Regions from separate parts of the Streptomyces sp. NPDC051051 genome, predicted to be linked through region 1. Evidence: riboswitches for the same ligand, from Rfam matches in the RefSeq annotation. Region 1 holds a riboswitch; each other region holds the start of a gene.

Region 1 (4,437 bases):
TCAGCCCCGGCAAGACCCGCGAGGGCCTGCTCGGCGCGGTGTCCTTCGCGATGGTCGTGGGCGCGCTGTGCATGCAGTTCCTGATCGAGGACGGCGCCTGGTGGCAGGGTCTGCTGCTCGGCCTGGCGGTCGCGGCCAGCGCGACGCTCGGCGACCTCGGCGAGTCCATGATCAAGCGGGACCTCGGCATCAAGGACATGGGCACGCTGCTCCCCGGCCACGGCGGCATCATGGACCGGCTGGACTCCCTGCTGCCCACCGCGCCGGTGGTGTGGCTGCTGCTGGTGCTGTTCGTGGGCTCCGGCTGAGCGGTATCCCGCCCCGCGCCCGGAACGAGCCCCCGTCCCCCGAGGACGGGGGCTCGTCGCATGAGCCGACCGGGGCATCCGAGTGGATCTGCGACACTGGAAGGGTTATGCCTGCACCCGGAGAACTCACTTTCGTCGCCCCCCGCGGAGCCAAGAAGCCGCCGCGGCATCTTGCCGACCTCTCGCCCGCCGAGCGGAAGGAGGCGGTGGCGGGGATCGGTGAGAAGCCGTTTCGTGCGAAACAGCTGTCCCAGCACTACTTCGCGCGGTTCGCGCACGATCCGGCCGAGTGGACCGACATCCCCGCCGGGGCCCGCGAGAAGCTGCGCGAGGCGCTGCTGCCCGAGCTGATGACGGTCGTGCGGCATCTGTCCACGGACCAGGGGACCACCCGCAAGACGCTGTGGCGGCTGTTCGACGGCACGCTCGTGGAGTCGGTGCTGATGCGGTACCCGGACCGGGTCACCATGTGCATCAGTTCGCAGGCCGGCTGCGGGATGAACTGCCCCTTCTGCGCGACCGGGCAGGCCGGGCTGGACCGGAACCTGTCCACCGCCGAGATCGTCCACCAGATCGTGGACGGGATGCGGGCGCTGCGCGACGGGGAGGTCCCCGGAGGGCCGGCCCGGTTGTCCAACATCGTGTTCATGGGCATGGGCGAGCCGCTCGCCAACTACAAGCGGGTCGTCGGCGCGATCCGTGCCCTCACCGACCCCGCGCCCGACGGGCTGGGGCTCTCGCAGCGCGGGATCACCGTGTCGACGGTCGGGCTGGTGCCGGCCATCAACCGGTTCTCCGACGAGGGCTTCAAGTGCCGGCTCGCGATCTCGCTGCACGCCCCCGACGACGAGCTGCGCGACACCCTCGTCCCCGTGAACACGCGGTGGAAGGTGCGCGAGGTGCTCGACGCCGGGTTCGAGTACGCCGAGAAGTCCGGACGCCGGCTGTCCATCGAATACGCGCTGATCCGCGACATCAACGACCAGGCCTGGCGGGGCGACCGGCTCGGGCGCATGCTCAAGGGCCGGCCCGTGCATGTGAACCTGATCCCGCTGAACCCGACGCCGGGCTCCAAGTGGACCGCCTCCCGGCCCGAGGACGAGAAGGCGTTCGTCGAGGCCATCGCGGCGCACGGGGTACCCGTCACCGTCCGGGACACCCGCGGTCAGGAGATCGACGGGGCGTGTGGTCAGCTCGCCGCCACCGAGCGGTAGTCTGGCCGACGTCAGCACTGTCTTGTTTTCGGACAGTGCGACGAACCAGACATCTTCATATTCCGACAGGGGAGCGCCACAGCGCTGAGAGTGCGGCAACCGGGCCGCAGACCCTCTGAACCTCGCCCAGGTCATTCTGGGTAGGAAGTTCGGTCATCACTCGAGCTGTTGCGCCCTGCCCGGGAGCCCCCTCGCGGGTCCCCGGGCAGGGCCGCGTCTCTTCCTGGTCACCTCCAGGAGGAATACCAGTGCACACCAGGACGCTCATGGCCGCGGCCGTCGGCCTCGGCCTCGTCACGCTGTCCGCCTGCGGATCGTCGGACGACGGCGGATCCGCGCAGGGCGGGAGCAAGACCGTCACCCTTGTCAGCCACGACTCGTGGGTCGTCTCCAAGAGCGTGCTCGCCGACTTCGAGAAGCGGTCCGGCTACCGGGTGAAGGTCCTCAAGGACGGCGACGCCGGGCAGGCCGTCAACAAGGCGATCCTCACCAAGGACAACCCCCAGGGCGACGTCTTCTTCGGCGTCGACAACACCCTGCTCTCCCGCGCGCTCGACAACGGCCTCTTCCAGCCGTACGAGGCGCAGGGGCTCGACCAGGTCGACGGCCAGTACCAGCTGGACGCCGGCAAGCACCGGGTCACGCCCGTCGACCACGGCGACATCTGCGTCAACTACGACAAGAAGTACTTCGCCGACCACAAGCTGGCGCCGCCCGCCACCTTCGACGACCTGGCGAAGCCGGAGTACAAGAACCTCCTCGTCACCGAGAACGCCTCCACCTCCTCGCCGGGCCTCGGTTTCCTGCTGGGCACCGCGGCGAAGTACGGCGACGAGGGCTGGCCGGACTACTGGAAGAAGCTCAAGGCCAACGGCGTGAAGGTCGTCGACGGCTGGGAGCAGGCCTACAACGAGGAGTTCTCCGGGTCGGCCGGCGGCAGGAAGACCGGGGCGGACCGGCCGCTCGTCGTCTCCTACGCCTCCTCGCCGCCCGCCGAGGTGATCTACGGCGACCCGAAGCCGACGACCGCGCCGACCGGCGTCGCGACCGGCACCTGCTTCCGGCAGATCGAGTTCGCCGGACTGCTGAGCAACGCGAAGAACAGCGAGGGCGGCAAGGCGCTGCTCGACTTCCTGATCTCGAAGGAGTTCCAGGAGGACATGCCGCTCAACATGTTCGTCTACCCGGTGGCGAAGGGCGCGGCCGTGCCCGCCGAGTTCACCGAGTACGGTCCGGCCGCCGAGGATCCCGAGACGATGGACCCGGCGAAGATCGCCGCGGACCGCGACCAGTGGGTCAAGTCGTGGACCTCGCTCGTACTGAAGTAGGGCGGCGAGCGGCCGTCCGCCGCCGGCGCACCGGGAGCGCGGCGCGGCTCGGGCTCATGGCCCTGCCCGTCGCGTTCTTCGGGCTGTTCTTCGCCTACCCGGTCGCCGCGATCACCGCGCGGGGACTGCACTCCGGCGGCGGCTGGCACTTCGGGCGCCTGTTCGACGTGCTCGGGCAGCCCGACATCCGGCACGTCCTGTGGTTCACCACCTGGCAGGCGCTCGCCTCCACCGTGCTGACCCTGCTGATCGCGCTGCCCGCCGCCTACGTCTTCGCCCGGTTCTCCTTCCCCGGCAAGCAGGTCCTGCGGGCCGTCGTGACCGTCCCGTTCGTCCTGCCGACCGTCGTCGTCGGCACGGCGTTCCTGGCGCTGGTCGGGCGCGGCGGTCTCCTCGACGACCTGTGGGGCGTACGGCTGGACACCACGGTGTGGGCGATCCTGCTGGCCCACGTCTTCTTCAACTACGCCGTGGTCGTGCGCACGGTCGGCGGGCTGTGGGCGCAGCTCGACCCGCGGCAGGAGGAGGCCGCGCGCATGCTGGGCGCCTCGCCGCTGCGGGCCTGGCGGCAGGTCACCCTGCCGGCCCTCGCGCCGGCCGTGGCCGCCGCCGCGCTCATGGTGTTCCTCTTCACCTTCACCTCCTTCGGTGTGGTGCAGATCCTCGGCGGGCCGACGTTCTCCACGCTGGAGGTCGAGATCTACCGGCAGACCTCGGAGATCTTCGACCTGTCGACGGCCGCCGTCCTCACGATCGTCCAGTTCGGCGCCGTCGGCGCCGTCCTCGCCGTGCACGCCTGGACCGTACGGCGTCGGGAGAGCGCGCTGCGGCTCGTGGACGCGGCGGGGACGGCACGGCGACCGCGCGGGGCGGGGCAGTGGGCGTTGCTCGCCGGGGTGCTCGGCACGGTCGCGCTGCTGCTCGTGCTGCCGCCGGCCGTGCTGGTGCAGCGTTCCCTCGACGCCCCCGACTTCGCCTATTACCGGGCGCTGACCAGTGACGACGGCAATGTGTTCCTGGTGCCGCCGATCGAGGCGGTCGGGAACTCGCTGGAGTACGCCCTCGCCGCCACCGCGATCGCGGTGACGATCGGCGGGCTGGCGGCGGCGGCCCTGACCCGGCGGGACGCCGGGCGCCTGGTCCGCGGGTTCGACGCGCTGCTGATGCTGCCGCTGGGCGTCTCCGCGGTGACCGTCGGCTTCGGGTTCCTGATCGCGCTCGACGAACCTCCGCTGAACCTGCGGGCCACCTGGATCCTGGTACCGCTCGCGCAGGCGCTGGTCGGCGTGCCCTTCGTCGTGCGGACCATGTTGCCGGTGCTGCGGGCCGTGGACGAGCGGCTGCGGGAGGCCGCGGCCGTGCTCGGGGCGTCACCGTGGCGGGTGTGGCGGGAGGTGGACCTGCCGATGGTGCGGCGGGCGCTGCTGGTCGCGGCCGGGTTCGCCTTCGCCGTGTCGCTGGGGGAGTTCGGCGCGACGGTGTTCATCGCGCGGCCCGACAACCCGACCCTGCCGGTCGCCGTGGCACGGCTGCTGGGGCGGGCCGGCGAGCTGAACTACGGCCAGGCCATGGCCCTCTCGACGATTC
Region 2 (4,437 bases), on a different contig from region 1:
AGCTCCCGCCCGAGCTTCAGCAGCCCGGACTACACCAGCCCGGACTTCGGAGGCCCCGAGCACCAGCCGGAATAGGCCCTCGGCTTGCGCCCCCGGCCTGGGGAGCGCAAGCCGTACGGAGCAGGGGCGAAGCCCCTGCCGGTCCGCCGATCAGAGGATGCCCGCCTGCCCCGCGGCCGTGAGCCAACGCGGGAACTCGGACAGGAGCCGGTCGTAGAGCTCGGGGTCCGGGACCGTGCTGATGTCGTCGACGGCGAAGAAGCCCACGTTGTCCACGCGTCGGTCGGGCAGCGTGTCGAACCGCTCGAGGACGCCGTAGTTGGAGCGGCCGAGTCCGACGAACTGCCAGAAGATCGGCTCTTCCACCGCGGCGCGCAGTTCCTTCTCGATCGCGGCGTCGCGGTAGACACCTCCGTCGGAGAAGAACAGCACCAGCGTCGGGGCTGCCGCCGGATTCGCCCGGACGAAGTCTCTGACCTGGGCGATGACTTTCTGTTCCTCGTTCTGGATGCCGACCGAGCGCATGTCGACCTGGCCCGGTTGCAGCCCCTTCTGCGGCTTCTTGCTCCGCCGGAACAGGCTGATCTCCCCCACCCGTACATGCAGCCGCAGCCACTCGGGAAGCTCCCCCAGGCGCAGATCCGGCAGCCGGGCCGGGTTCGAGGCGAACGTCCAGGCCTGCATCTCGCCGTCGTCGTCGAGCTGTGCCGCCACCGCGGCCATGCGCTCGACCACGTCCGCCACCACACCGCCGGAGTACAGGAACGACATGGACCCCGATGCGTCGAGCACCAGAACGACCCGCGCGCTGACCCCGGCCGCACCACGCTTGCTCAGGCTGACGGCCACCTGTTGCTTGCGCAGGGACAGCCGCTTGCGCATGTCGACGGGAAGGCGTTCTTCTCCTTTGGTCAGCCGGGCGCCCCCGGAGGACGACGCGGACACGGCGGTGGAGGAAGCCGGAGCGGGAGGCGGCGACGTGGGCACGACCGGAGAGGGCCAGGGCGCGGCCGACGGAGGCGGGGGCGACATGGGCACGACGGGTGGAGGCGGAGGCGTGCGTACGGACGATGCCCCGGGGTCGGCTGCCGTAGCGGCGGGCTCCTCATCGACGCTGATCCCGAAGTCGGTGGCCAGGCCCGCGAGCCCGGAGGCATACCCCTGTCCGACCGCCCGGAACTTCCAGCGCCCCTCCCTCAGGTACAGCTCACCGCCGATGAACGCGGTCTCGCTCTCCCCCCGCATGTCGAACCGCGCCAGCTCCGCCGGGCTCCCGGCGTCGAACAGTCTGAGTGTCAGACCGGCCACCTGCCCGAAGGTGCCGCCGTCGGCGGACGCGCACAGTTCCACACGGGCGACGGCACTCTCCAGCGAATGCAGGTCCACCTCGACCGTGTCGGTGGTGACACCGCCGGTGCTCCGCTTCCCCAGATGCCGCACGGCTCCGGAGGCGTGCCGCGGCTGGTTGTAGAAGACGAAGTCCGCGTCGTCACGCACCTTGCCGGCGGCCGTCAGCAGGAGGGCCGACACGTCCACGTCAGGGCCACCGCCCTGTTCGGACCAGCTGATCTCGACGCGTACGGACGGCACATCGACCGGCAGATTGGCGCCCTTGCTCATGGATTGCGCTGTCATGACACCAGTCTGCCGAGCCGCACCCCAGAAGTACCTCCCCCAACGGACACCAACGGCCGCCCACCCGCGTCCCACCCTCGACCCGACCACCGCCGGCGCCGCCCCCGGCCCTCACAACACCATGGCCCGGCTGCCGTGCCCCCAACCGGCACGGCAGCGGCGCCGTTACCGCGCGTCAGTCCGCGATCGGCAGGTACACCCGATTGCCCGCGGCCGCGAACTCCTTGGACTTCTGCGCCATTCCCTCCTCGACCTCCTCCCGACTGCCTCCGTGCTCACGGCGGATGTCTTGGGAGATCTTCATCGAGCAGAACTTCGGCCCGCACATCGAGCAGAAGTGGGCCGTTTTCGCCGGTTCGGCTGGCAGTGTCTCGTCGTGGAACTCCCGTGCGGTGTCCGGGTCGAGAGCCAGGTTGAACTGGTCCTCCCACCGGAACTCGAAGCGGGCGTCGGACAGCGCGTCGTCCCATTCCTGCGCACCGGGGTGCCCCTTGGCGAGGTCGGCCGCGTGGGCGGCGATCTTGTAGGTGATGACGCCGGTCTTGACGTCGTCACGGTTGGGCAGACCCAGGTGTTCCTTGGGGGTGACATAGCAGAGCATCGCCGTGCCCCACCAGGCGATCATCGCGGCACCGATGCCGGAGGTGATGTGGTCGTACGCCGGGGCGACGTCCGTCGTCAGCGGGCCGAGCGTATAGAACGGAGCTTCATCGCAGATCTCCTGCTGAAGGTCGATGTTCTCCTTGATCTTGTGCATCGGGACGTGTCCCGGGCCTTCGATCATGGTCTGAACATGGAAACGCTTCGCGATGCGGTTGAGTTCCCCGAGGGTGCGCAACTCCGCGAACTGGGCCTCGTCGTTGGCGTCCGCGATCGAGCCGGGCCGCAGCCCGTCGCCCAGCGAGTACGTGACGTCGTAGGCCGCGAGGATCTCGCAGAGTTCCTCGAAGTTCTCGTAGAGGAACGATTCCTTGTGGTGGGCCAGGCACCAGGCGGCCATGATCGAGCCGCCACGGGAGACGATGCCGGTCTTGCGGTTCGCCGTCAGCGGGACGTACGGCAGGCGCACGCCCGCGTGGACGGTCATGTAGTCCACGCCCTGCTCGGCCTGCTCGATCACCGTGTCCTTATAGATCTCCCAGGTCAGCTCCTCGGCCCGGCCGTCGACCTTCTCCAGCGCCTGGTAGAGCGGCACCGTGCCGATGGGCACCGGCGAGTTGCGCAGCACCCACTCGCGGGTGGTGTGGATGTTGCGGCCGGTGGACAGGTCCATGACCGTGTCGGCGCCCCATCGGGTGGCCCAGGTCATCTTCTCGACTTCCTCCTCGATGGAGGAGGTCACCGCCGAGTTGCCGATGTTGGCATTGACCTTCACCAGGAACCGTTTGCCTATGATCATCGGCTCGGTCTCCGGGTGATTGACGTTGGCGGGCAGCACCGCACGTCCAGCCGCGATCTCCTCACGGACGACCTCGGGCTCCACGTTCTCCCGGATGGCCACGTACTCCATCTCCGGCGTGATCTCGCCCCGGCGTGCGTAAGCGAGTTGGGTGACCGCCTGCCCCTCCCGGCCGCGGCGCGGCAGGCGGGGCCGTCCGGGGAAGACCGCGTCGAGGTTACGCAGTCCCCCGCGCGGCGAGGTGTGTTTGATCCCGTCGTCCTCCGGACGGACGGGGCGGCCCGCGTACTCCTCCGTGTCGCCGCGGGCGATGACCCAGTTCTCCCGCAGAGGCGGCAACCCCCTGCGGACGTCCGTCTCGACGAGCGGATCGGTGTACGGGCCGGAGGTGTCGTACAGAGTGACCGACTGCCCGTTGGTGAGGTGCACCTGACGGACCGGCACGCGCAGGTCGGAGCGCGGGCCCTCGACATACGCCTTGTGCCATCCGATGGACTTCCCGGCCTCCCCGTCGCCAGAGACCTCGTCGGAGGCCTGCGCGGAGGCAGGCGTGCGTGCGTCCTTGTTGGTCATGAGAGCTACTCCCTACGCCGGCATTACCCGGTAACAGGTTCAGCGGTCGACGCAGCGGCTTCCGTCTGCCGACGATTCATGTGAAACATCACTCGGTGGAGGTGACGTTCCACGTGAAACATCGCGAAGACAGAGGTCAGCGCCCTCTCAGCCCGGTGCTCCGAGCTCCCGCGTGTGCAAAAGTGCCTCCACGCTAGCGTCCTTTGTGGCGCGGTGAACAGTGGGCCTCGGTCGTTCTTGCGATGATCGGGCGGTGACCACGACACCCCATCCTCCGTTCCCACCGCCCGAACAGCCCCGCGGTCCGGGCGTTCCTCCCGCCGGACGCCCCGGGCGAGGGCAGGGGTACAGCCCCGGGGGCGGTTCCGTTCCCGGATCGGGCCCTCGTCCGGATGCCGGCCCGGGTCTGAGTGCGGGTCCCGGCGGCGAGTACGGCTTCGGCCACGAGGGCGGACACGGCTCCAACGGTGGGCAGGGCTCCGGCAGGAACCACGGACACCTGCCCGGCGACGGTACGCACGCGTCCGGGACCGGTCAGGGCGGTGTTCCCCGTGCGGTTCATGGACGCGGTGCCGGTGAGGGAAACGGAAGCGCCGGCGGAGGCAGGGGCCACGGACACGGCCTCCGCCCCGGCCCCGGTGACGGGCACGGTTCAGATGACGGCCACGGGCATGGACATGGCTCCGGCGACGGGCACAGCGGCGGGCACGGCGGCCATGTCCCCGGTCCGGGCGGCGGCCACGGGCACAGCCACAGTCATGGCCCGGCCGCCCCCGTCTCCAAGCATCTGCGCAAGGTCATCGCGGCCGTCCTCATCCCCTTCGCCGTAG
Region 3 (4,437 bases), on a different contig from region 1:
CGCCGAGGAGGGCACGGGCCGCGGGGACCGGCAGGTCGCCCTGGCCGAGGTGGAGGACCTGGGAGCCGGCGGCATGGGCGACGTCCGCCCGGTCGTTGACCGCGAGCAGCCTGCCGTGGCGGGCGCAGGCGTCGGCGAACACCTCGAGGTGCTCCAGCTCCTCCGCCGCCTCCATGCCCTTGTCGCGCAGCTGCACGATGTCGACGCCGCCCGCGAGGACCGCGTCCAGGAACTCCGGCAGGTCGCCCTGGCGCTCACGGGCGTCCGTGCAGAGGTAGAGGCGGGCGTCGGCGAGCTGGGAGCGGGCCGTGTCGGACATGCGTGGGTCCCCCGGGGCGTGGTGGCGCCTCGGGCCTTTCCCGGGGCGGCGGTGTGCGGCCGCGGCGGACCACGGCCGCACACCTGGCGGTTCTGACGACGGATCCGCGCGGCGGATCTCCGAGCGGATCGGTGGATCCGTGAATCGGCGGAGCCGTGGATCGGCCGATCAGCGGATCCGGGGAGAGCGGCGGATCCGGGGAGCGGATCTCCGGCTCAGACGGCGAGCGCCTGGGCGCGGCGCTTCACCTCCGTGCCGCGATTCTCACTCAGTGCCTGCGCCGGGGTCCCGGGCAGGGACGGGTCGGGCGTGAACAGCCACTCCAGCATCTCTTCGTCCGTGAAGCCGTCGTCCCGCAGCAGGGTCAGGGTCCCGGCCAGGCCCTTGGTCACCTTGTCCTCGTCGATGAAGGCGGCGGGGACGTGCAGCGCCCTGTTCTCACCACGGCGTACGGCGATGAGCTGGCCTTCCTTGACCAGCTGCCGCACACGCGTCACGTCGACATCGAGCATCTCCGCGATGTCGGGCAGGGTGAGCCAGGCGGGGACGAGAGCATCGATCTTTGCGTCAATCTCGGTCACCCCCCAAGACTGCCATCCCGGACCGACAGTCGGTACCCGAGGCTCCCCTCAGGGGGACGGGGCCGCCGCCGGACGCCGCGGGACTCCTCCGGACGGAGCACCGGCCGTGCCCCGAAAGGCCCCGCTCAGGCCGTCGCCGTCTTGAGCGGCCGCTCCGGGTCCACGACCAGCTCCGGGTCGACCGGCGTGCCCGACTCGATCAGCCGGCGGCCCTGCGCGAGGTCGCGCGGGCGGCCCACCGCCAGCAGGGCGACCAGGCGGTCGTCGCGCAGCCAGCAGACCGTCCAGGCCGGTCCGGCGGGGTCGCCGCGCCACAGGGTGGTGTCGGCGCCGCTGTGGTGCCCGGCGTACTGGACGAAGCGGCCGAACTGCTCCGACCAGAAGTACGGGACCGGGTCGTAGACCGCGGGGGCCTCGCCGTCGGCCGTGCCGAGGATGTTCGCGGCGACCGTGCGCGGGCCCTGGAGCGCGTTGTCCCAGTGGTGGACCAGGAGGCGCTCGCCGTACCGCCCGGAGGGGAAGGACGCGCAGTCGCCGACCGCGTACACGTCGGGCAGGGAGGTGCGCAGGCCGGCGTCGGCCACGACCTCGCCGTGCCGCCCCAGCTCGATGCCCGAGCCGGTCAGCCAGGCGGTGGCGGGGCGGGCGCCGATGCCGACCACGACGGCGTCGGCGGGCAGCCGGGACCCGTCGTCGAGGAGGACCGCGCCGGGCTCGACGCGCCGCACGCGCGTGCGGGTGCGCAGTTCGGTGCCGCTGTCGGCGTACCAGGCGGTCATCGCGGCGGCGACGTCGGCGGGCAGGGCGCCGGCCAGCGGCCGGTCGGCGGCCTCGACGACGGTGACCGCGCAGCCGGCCTCGCGCGCGGCGGTGGCGAACTCGGCGCCGATCCAGCCGGCGCCGACGACGACGATGTCGTGACGGCCGGCGAGCACCGGCCGCAGCCGTTCGGCGTCGTCCAGGGTGCGCAGCAGATGGACGCCGGGGACGCCTTCGGCGCCGGGCAGCCGGATCGGTTCGGCGCCGGTGGCGAGCACGAGGACGTCGTACGGGACGGGCCCGGACTCGGTGTCGAGTTCGTGGTCGGCGGGGCGGACGCCGAGGGCCTCGCTGCCGAGCCGGAGTTCGACGTCGAGGCTCTCGAAGTCGACGTCGAAGGCGGAGTGCTCGGCCTTGCCGAGCAGGACGGCCTTGGACAGCGGGGGCCGGTCGTAGGGCTGGTGGGGTTCGGCGCCGACGACGAGCACCGTGCCGTCGAAGCCCTGTTCGCGCAGGGCGACCGCGGTCTGCACCCCGGCCATCCCCGCGCCGACGACGACCACCCGTCGCGCCGCCCGCCCGTCTTCTTCCCGCGTCTGCTCGCTCACCCGATCACCTTAGACAGCTGACGTGTTGCCAGTCAGCCGTCCTGCTCGGTGATCTGCTCCACCACACTGGTCCCGCTGCCGGTCTGCGACTCCCACTCCCAGGTCTCGTCGAGGCGCAGCCGCCCGTCGGGCAGCTCGACGACCGTGGACGCGCAGTGCCCGGACGACGTCGTCCCGTCGTGCTTGAGCTGGACGTACCGGAAGTCCAGCCGGTCCCCCCGCCGGGTCCCCACGAGATGCCCGCGGACGACGTCGCCGCCCGCGTAGTCGGCCCAGACGACGCCGTCGCGTTCGCGGTACGTGAAGCGGGTGCGGGTGCCGACCTGACCGGGGGCCTGGTCGGCCACCGGGGCCAGGACCAGGCCGTCGAGCGAACGGGCCACGGGGGAGGCTCCCTTACCGAGACGGAGGACGGGGGGCTAGGGTGGCCAACCTAGAGCACTCGCGGGAGCCCGGACGCACCGGGCTGAGAGGGAGGCTGGCGGCCTCCGACCGTACGAACCTGATCCGGGTCATGCCGGCGAAGGGAGGGGCTGGACGCCCATGTCCTCAGGCAATTCGGACGTCCTCGTCGTCGGGGGCGGCATCATCGGGCTGGTCACCGCGTGGCGGGCCGCGCAGCGCGGGTTCGCCACGGCGGTGCTGGATCCCGAGCCGGGCGGCGGGGCCGCGCAGGTGGCGGCCGGGATGCTGGCCGCCGTCTCGGAACTGCACCACGGCGAACAGACACTGCTCGGCCTGAACCTGGAATCGGCCCGCCGCTACCCGGACTTCGCGGCCGAGCTGACCGAACTGACCGGTCACGACCTCGGCTACCGCCGCTCCGGGACCCTCGCGGTCGCGCTGGACGCCGACGACCGCGCCCACCTGCGGGAACTCCACGCCCTGCAACGGCGGTCGGGGCTGGCCTCGGAGTGGCTGTCCGGGCGGGAGTGCCGGCGGCTGGAACCCATGCTCGCGCCCGGGGTACGGGGCGGGCTGCGGGTGGACGGGGACCACCAGATCGATCCGCGGCGGCTGGTGGCGGCGCTGGTGGCCGCCTGTGAGCGGACGGGCGTGGCCTTCCACCGCGACCGGGCGGAACGGCTGACGGTGTCGGCCGGGCGCGCCGCGGGAGTGCGCACGCGCGCGGGTACGGCGCTCGCGGCGCGGCAGGTGGTGCTCGCGGCGGGCAGCCTCAGCGGGCGGCTCGCGGGCGTCCCGGCGGAGGTGCTGCCGCCGGTGCGGCCGGTCAAGGGGCAGGTGCTGCGGCTGACCGTGCCGCGGCGGTACGCGCCGTTCCTGACCCGGACGGTCCGGGCCGTGGTGCGCGGCAGCCAGGTCTACCTGGTGCCGCGCGAGAACGGCGAACTGGTCGTCGGGGCGACGAGCGAGGAACTGGGCTGGGACACGACGGTGACGGCGGGCGGCGTGTACGAGCTGCTGCGGGACGCCCACGAACTGGTTCCCGGGATCACCGAGCTGCCGCTCACCGAGACCCGCGCGGGGCTGCGTCCCGGCTCGCCGGACAACGCGCCGCTGCTCGGGCCGACCGGACTGGACGGACTGCTGCTGGCGACCGGGCACTACCGCAACGGCGTACTGCTGGCACCGGTCACCGGGGACGCGCTGGCGCACGCGCTGGCCACCGGCGAACTCCCCGACGAGGCCCGTCCCTTCACCCCCCGGCGCTTCCACGCCGCCGCCCTCTCGGAGCAGCCCGCATGAAGATCTCGGTGAACGGCGAGCGGCGCGAGGTCGCTCCCGGCACGGCCCTCGACAGCGTCGTACGGTCCCTGACGCCGGCGCCCTCCGGGGTGGCCGCCGCCCTCAACGAAACCGTCGTCCCACGCGCGCGGTGGTCCGCCACCGCCCTCTCCGACGGAGACCGCGTGGAAGTCCTCACCGCCGTCCAGGGAGGCTGAGCCATGGCCGACGATCCCTTCGTCCTCGGCGGTACGGCGTACTCGTCCCGTCTGATCATGGGGACGGGCGGCGCGCCCAGCCTGGAGGTGCTGGAGCGGGCGCTGGCCGCGTCCGGCACCGAGCTGACCACCGTCGCGATGCGGCGGGTGGACCCCTCGGTGCACGGGTCCGTGCTGTCGGTCCTGGAACGGCTCGGCATCCGGGTGCTGCCGAACACGGCGGGGTGCTTCACGGCCGGGGAGGCGGTCCTGACGGCACGGCTGGC

What was found. Region 1 has a riboswitch for thiamine pyrophosphate ahead of AB0N31_RS20670 (thiamine ABC transporter substrate-binding protein). Riboswitches for the same ligand answer to the same signal wherever they lie in the genome.
Region 2: it holds a riboswitch for thiamine pyrophosphate, as region 1 does, so the genes downstream of both, thiC (phosphomethylpyrimidine synthase ThiC) here and AB0N31_RS20670 (thiamine ABC transporter substrate-binding protein) in region 1, are expected to answer to the same signal.
Region 3: it holds a riboswitch for thiamine pyrophosphate, as region 1 does, so the genes downstream of both, thiO (glycine oxidase ThiO) here and AB0N31_RS20670 (thiamine ABC transporter substrate-binding protein) in region 1, are expected to answer to the same signal.

The regions. Positions count from the first base shown of each region.
Region 1 covers NZ_JBFBCB010000026.1:62,458-66,894, reverse strand. Annotated here, with positions in the region: gene AB0N31_RS20680 (phosphatidate cytidylyltransferase) at 1-308, shown strand, start outside; gene rlmN (23S rRNA (adenine(2503)-C(2))-methyltransferase RlmN) at 416-1,522, shown strand; TPP riboswitch at 1,580-1,687, shown strand; gene AB0N31_RS20670 (thiamine ABC transporter substrate-binding protein) at 1,789-2,850, shown strand; gene AB0N31_RS20665 (iron ABC transporter permease) at 2,907-4,437, shown strand, end outside.
Region 2 covers NZ_JBFBCB010000012.1:30,915-35,351, forward strand. Annotated here, with positions in the region: gene AB0N31_RS11990 (hypothetical protein) at 1-75, shown strand, start outside; gene AB0N31_RS11995 (VWA domain-containing protein) at 151-1,635, opposite strand; gene thiC (phosphomethylpyrimidine synthase ThiC) at 1,811-3,607, opposite strand; TPP riboswitch at 3,600-3,789, opposite strand; gene AB0N31_RS12005 (YibE/F family protein) at 4,107-4,437, shown strand, end outside.
Region 3 covers NZ_JBFBCB010000017.1:8,979-13,415, reverse strand. Annotated here, with positions in the region: gene thiE (thiamine phosphate synthase) at 1-319, opposite strand, end outside; gene AB0N31_RS15175 (Rv2175c family DNA-binding protein) at 535-900, opposite strand; gene AB0N31_RS15170 (FAD-dependent oxidoreductase) at 1,026-2,267, opposite strand; gene AB0N31_RS15165 (hypothetical protein) at 2,300-2,650, opposite strand; TPP riboswitch at 2,702-2,813, shown strand; gene thiO (glycine oxidase ThiO) at 2,811-3,974, shown strand; gene thiS (sulfur carrier protein ThiS) at 3,971-4,171, shown strand; gene AB0N31_RS15150 (thiazole synthase) at 4,175-4,437, shown strand, end outside.